DNA from 2 places in the Halioxenophilus aromaticivorans genome. Region 2 is predicted to be linked to the other one. Evidence: predicted binding sites of a transcription regulator. Region 2 holds the regulator's gene; the other holds the start of a gene.

Region 1 (3,119 bases), 2.7 Mb from region 2:
CGGAAATCGAAGTGGTGGTAGACGCAGAAACCTATCCCAATGGCCGTTTCGCCCGCCTACAAGACCCAGAGGGCAACCCCATAGAGCTATGGCAGCCGGCATAGGGTAGTGCTTTGGTTACAAGGCGCTGTCGTCAACGCTGGCCAATAACGGGTGAATTCTTTACATTACCCGAAGGCCAATGGGGGCTTTCTTAGATTTATCGGAGAACCAGTGCATGGCGAAAGCGGCACCAGAGCACAGCCAATCGGTAGTGAAGTTTTTATTGGCGGCGCGGGAGGCGGAAACCCGCTCACTGGCCCAGCTGACGGACACCTGCCATGTCATCCAAGCCATTGGCGACATGATTCACGATTTACAGCGCGAGCGCGGCCTCACTAACGTTTATTTGGCGTCCGGTGGCGAACGCTTAATGCAACAAAAGCGAGCCGAGCAGTTGGCTCTCAGTATGACTACTGAACAGCGCCTGCGAGCGTTGTTTACCGATGAAGCTTCACCAGTATTAGCGCAACCGCTATCCGCGCGTCTATTGAATGCCATCGCCTACATCTTGCAAGGGCTCACAGAGTTGGCCTATCTGCGCCAGTTGATTGAACAAGGCGGTATTGATGCCACGCTGATGACCCAGGCTTTTTCGAGCTTAATTGCAGGCCTGCTGGAGGTCGTCAATGAGGCCGCAGACAGCTCCGGAGACCCCGCCGTGAGCCGCGCTTTGGTCGCCATGATCAACTTTATGCACGGCAAGGAATACGCTGGCCAGGAGCGTGCCTGGGGGGCAATAGGGTTTGCCCGGGGCCATTTTGATGAACCACTGCGTTTGCGATTGGAGCACATGCAAAGCGCCCAGGAGCAAAGTTGCGGGTTGTTTGAGCAATTCGCCGAACCCGAGGCCGTGGCGCAATGGCAGCAATTAGCGCACAGTGATTTTGCGCCCGAGCTAATACGATTGCGTGGCGTGATAGCCGCATTGGGCGATGGCGATCAGGTAGCATCGGAGCTGAGTGAAATATGGTACTCAGTGGCGACCGCACGTATTGATGCCATGCACGGAATTGAAGTCCAAATCATCAACGATGTGGTGCGCTTAAGCCAACAGCGGCTGATGACGGCCCAGAGTGACTATCAACAACAGGTGCAGGCCGTTGAAGCGCTAACAAGCGCCGCGCAGCCATTGAAAAAGAACCAGCTCCACAGCCTAATGCTGTTGCACAACAACAGAGATTCGGTGAGCCCAAAGGACGGCCGACTGGCCGGCGATAGTGGGGCCGCCGCTAGCCTTCGCTCAATTTACGATTTAATCCGCGAACAAGACGAACATCTTTCCCAGGTTAAAGCCGAATTGGACGAGGCCAAGCGGGCACTGGCGGAGCGTAAGCTGATTGAGCAGGCCAAGGGCTTGCTGATGAAGAGCTTAAAGCTTAGTGAGGAGCAGGCCTACCGGCGTATTCAACAGCGTGCCATGGAATCGAATACGCGTCTGGCGGAAGTAGCCCAGCTTTTGATTGATACCGCCAGATCCGTGGGTCGCACGCGTTAATGCACTGCATTGAGGCTTTTGTGCTTTAAGTCGGTGCATAAAAGTCAGATTTTTAAGCTGCATTTTGGCCCACAAATGCGTTAAAGCTATGAAAATACAGGCTTTTTGAAAGTTGGTGCGATCTCTGCTTTAGAGTTAACCATTAGCTGTAGTCGCTATATTAAAAATTAAAGTTTTCTTGGACAAAGGCGTCCATCACCTGCTGACGCATACTCATACGGTGATGGGCGTTTTTTTTTGCACGCTATTTCTACTTTTAACGTTTTGCCCAGCATTTTTGCCTGATAACAATGGGGAATAGAATATGAGTCAGCCTGAAAAGACCAACGTTGTCGTCGTCGGTAACGGCATGGTGGGTCATCAATTTATCGACAGTTTGATGGCCAGCGAAGAGCGAGAGCACTTCCACGTAGTTACTTTTTCTGAAGAGGCTCGTGTTGCCTACGACCGAGTGCATCTTTCAGAGTATTTCAAATCCAACAACGCCGAAGACTTGGCCATGACCACGTTGGAGAACTACCTGGAAATGGGGGTGGAGGTACACCTCAACGACCGCGTAGAGAGCATCGATCTCAACGCGAAAACTGTGACCTCTGCCACCGGCAAAACGCTGAGCTACGACAAACTGGTTTTGGCTACTGGGTCCTACCCATTTGTGCCGCCCATCGAAGGTAATGAACGCGAAAACTGTTTTGTTTACCGCACCATTGAAGATTTAGAAAAAATCACAGCTGCAGCTCAATCCGGCGCCAAGGTTGGTACCGTTGTGGGCGGTGGTTTGCTGGGTTTAGAGGCTGCAAAAGCGGTTAAAGACCTGGGTTTAGAAGCTCACGTTGTAGAGTTCGCGCCGCGCTTGATGGCCGTGCAGGTGGATGATGGCGGCGGTACCCTACTGCGCGACAAAATCGCCAACCTGGGCGTGGGTGTGCATTTGCAAAAGGCTACCCAGCGTATTGTTGCCGGCGACACCTGTACCCACCGTATGGAATTCGCCGACGATACCAGCCTAGAAACCGACATGATTATTTTCTCCGCCGGTATTCGTCCACAGGATGCCCTGGCCCGTCAGTGCGGTTTGGAGGTCGGTGAGCGCGGCGGCATTGTCATCAACAATAAATGCCAAACCTCCGATCCAGACGTCTACGCCATCGGTGAGTGTGCCCTGTGGAACAACCGCATTTTCGGTTTGGTGGCCCCGGGCTATACCATGGCCAAAACCGCCGTGGCCCACCTGGTTAAGTTGGAAGAAGAATTTGCCGGTGCCGACATGAGCACCAAACTAAAACTGATGGGTGTGGACGTTGCCTCCATCGGTGATGCCCACGGTGCAACGCAGGGTGCGCGGGTTTACACCTACTACAATCAGCCGAACGAAGTGTACAAAAAGCTGGTGGTAAGCGAAGACAACAAACTGTTGTTGGGTGCGGTTTTGGTGGGTGATGCCGAAGAGTATGGCTCGCTGCTGCAATACATGCTCAATGCCATAGAGCTGCCAGAGAACCCAGAGGCTTTAATTCTGCCAAGCCTAAGCGGCGAGAAGCCCGGATTGGGTGCCGGCGCGTTGCCGGCCACCGCGCAAATC
Region 2 (3,119 bases):
TTTTTGCCGCATTTTTTCAACTGAGAGGGTGACGTTGGTGTTGGTTATCTGGCCGTGGTGTTTATCGAGGCGGGACAGCTTGTTGTTTACATAATCTTTAATTGAGTCGGTTAGTTCGACGTGATGCCCGCTAATAGTGATTTGCATTGCGTTTCCTCTTTGTCGATTTGGCCCTTGCAGATGTTGGGCCGGTTGGTTTTTTGGCGGCTGGGCCGCCTTTGCCACCACGTCGGCGATCCGGCGCGGTGAAAACCTGTTACTTCGCTGTTGTTCTTGATTTTTCTCTGTTGTTATTGTGAGTTTCGTTGGCACTAAAAATTCCAGTTTTTTAGTGCCTGGCAGGGGTAAATTACATCCCTGACTGTTTGCCGTGCTAATTGCTGATATTTACACCAGGCGCTTGCGTTCGTTAGACGCAGCAATGCCCAGAGATTCTCGGTATTTGGCGATGGTACGGCGCGCCACCTGAATACCCTGATCCGATAATAAGTTGGTGATTTTACTGTCGCTGAGCGGTTTTTTCGGGTCTTCCGCGGCAACCAGCTTTTTGATAATGGCGCGGATGGCCGTAGAGGAGCATTCGCCGCCGCCGTCGGTACTGACGTGGCTAGAAAAGAAATATTTCAGCTCAAATATGCCTTGGGGTGTATGCATATACTTTTGTGTAGTGACTCGAGAAATGGTCGATTCGTGCATGCCGACGTCTTCGGCAATATCGTGCAGAACCAATGGCTTCATCGCTTCAGGGCCATGGTCAAGGAAGCCGCGCTGCTTGTCAACGATACAGCTCGCCACTTTCAGCAAAGTTTCGTTACGGCTTTGCAGGCTTTTCAAAAACCAACGTGCCTCTTGCAAGTTGTCTCGAAGGAAGGTGTTGTCGTCGCTGCTATCCGCGCGCTTAACCAAGTTTGCGTAACTGTTGTTAATGCGAATTTTGGGCGCGATCTCTGGGTTCAGCTCTACGCTCCAACGATCGTCCTTTTTGCTGACAAATACATCCGGCACTATATAGGTGGTCTCGCTACTGCCAATCAATTCACCGGGGTGGGGAGTCAATTGCTGAATCAGCAAAATAGCCTGCTTCAATTCAGGCTCTTTCATCCGGCCGCGGCGCATAATTTGTTTATAGTCGCGGTTTCCCAATTGTGCCAGGTGTTCACGTACTACCAGCTTGGCGGAATTCAACGCCGGGGTATCCGCCGGGAACTGATTCAGCTGCACCAAAAGGCATTGGCCCAGGTCTTCACTGCACGAGCCAATAGGGTCAAACAGCTGCAAACGATGCTGTACGGCCAGTACTTCCTCAATGCTCAGGCTATCTTCGTCGTCTAAGTCGGTAGCGCTAGATACCACAGTTTCGGCTTCGGTAGCGGTGTCGCCATCCTCAAACGTTTCACTGTCTGCCGATAGCGCATCCTCTTTATCCGCTTCTGTCGTTTCGGCTTCAGATGGGCTGGATTGGCCGATCAAACCGAGGTAAATCTCTTCAATGGTGGAGGTTAACAAGCCACTGGGCGCCACGGCATCGATAATGTTCATGGCGATGCTGCGATCTTGATCTGACATGGGGGTTAAATTCAGTTGCCAGAGCAGATGCTCTTGCAGTGTCTCCGAGTTGTCAATTTGGCTATCAAAGTAGCTGTCATCGCGCTCTGGGCCGACGCTGCCGGAGCTGGAGGGGCCACTGCCTTGGTAGATATCGTCCCAATTGGTGTCGACGGGTAGGTCGTCGGGGATGTTGTCCTGCCAATCGTCGTTGCTATCGCTGGCGGTTTCTGTGTTGTTGTCGTCGCTTGTGTTTTCCGCAGCAGTGGCTTCAGTGGTGTTGGCGCCTTCTGAGTTGGCTTCGCCGCTGTCTTTGCTGTCACCGTCGCTGCCGGATTGATCTTCACCCTCTGTCATTTCCAACATGGGGTTGGATTCCAGCGCTTCTTGAATTTCTTGCTGTAGGTCGAGCGTGGAAAGCTGCAATAGGCGAATGGCCTGTTGCAGTTGGGGGGTCATGGTGAGCTGTTGACCGAGCTTAAGCTGTAGAGACTGCTTCATAATGCGGCTAATCGATCCGGTGTTGGTACGCCAAATAAAAATCTGGGCAGGGACTTTCCGCTGCCGTCTTGGCAGTGTAGTACCGAAACCGGTGAACGCGCAACAAATTTAAGCAATTTTTATGCCTAAAAATTATGTGTTTTGTGTGAAGAAAATATAAGGAGATTTGGCGGATCAATCCACCGGGAGAAAGGTGCCTGTTAGGCGGCTTTGGGCGCACTAGAAAAGGGCGCTACCCCGGTATAGTCGCGCATAATTGGCCTCGCGTAAAGGGGCAGGGCAATTTGCTTCGTTAAAGGTGAAATTTATCCCCCAGGTAGGTATCACGCACCAATTGGTTGGCCAGTACCTCTTGGGGTTTACCCTCGGCAATGATTTGTCCGCCGCCGACGATATACGCCTTTTCGCAGATATCCAGGGTTTCGCGCACATTGTGGTCGGTGATTAACACGCCGATACCGCGGCTGCGCAGATGTTCAATAATGTTTTTGATATCAGACACCGATATCGGGTCGACCCCTGCAAAGGGCTCGTCCAATAAGATAAAGCGCGGCTCCGCCGCCAGGGCGCGAGCGATTTCTACACGCCGGCGCTCACCACCAGACAGGGCCATGCCCGGGCTGTCTTGCACATGGGTGACGTGGAATTCCTCCAGCAGTTGCTGGCATTTGTCCAGTCGCTGCTGTTTGTTGAGGTCGGCCCGTGTCTCTAAAATCGCCAGGAGATTATCACGTACGCTGAGCTTACGAAAAATCGATGCTTCTTGCGGTAGGTAGCCCAGCCCCTTGCGTGCTCTGCCGTGCATTGGCAGACTCGAAATTTCTTCGTCGTTTAAAAAAACTTGGCCGTTGTCTGCCGGCACCAGCCCCGCGATCATGTAAAAACAGGTGGTTTTACCGGCGCCGTTGGGGCCGAGTAGGCCGACCACTTGGCCGGTGTTTACTTCCAATGAAACGTCTGTCACCACGGGGCGTCCGCGGTAAGCCTTGGCGAGATGTTGTGCGCTGAGTTTGGCCATGAAATCTAGCTGAAGTCGGTTATTTGGGGTCGTTTGGGATAGCGTCGCTGTTGTC

Evidence for each region. Region 2 encodes sigma-54, which starts transcription at its own class of promoters, with help from an activator protein. Its sites were predicted from a motif close to GTTGGCACGNNNNTNGNNT; they were not measured.
Region 1: nirB (nitrite reductase large subunit NirB) is a predicted target of sigma-54. The motif match lies at 1,649-1,667, and genes of this name have one in related genera.

What each region holds. Positions count from the first base shown of each region.
Region 1 covers NZ_AP031496.1:937,425-940,543, forward strand. The annotation lists gene ACGHM3_RS04125 (VOC family protein) at 1-104, shown strand, start outside; gene ACGHM3_RS04130 (nitrate- and nitrite sensing domain-containing protein) at 218-1,537, shown strand; gene nirB (nitrite reductase large subunit NirB) at 1,842-3,119, shown strand, end outside.
Region 2 covers NZ_AP031496.1:4,183,769-4,186,887, reverse strand. The annotation lists gene hpf (ribosome hibernation-promoting factor, HPF/YfiA family) at 1-147, opposite strand, end outside; gene ACGHM3_RS17955 (RNA polymerase factor sigma-54) at 388-2,046, opposite strand; gene lptB (LPS export ABC transporter ATP-binding protein) at 2,339-3,064, opposite strand; gene lptA (lipopolysaccharide transport periplasmic protein LptA) at 3,084-3,119, opposite strand, start outside.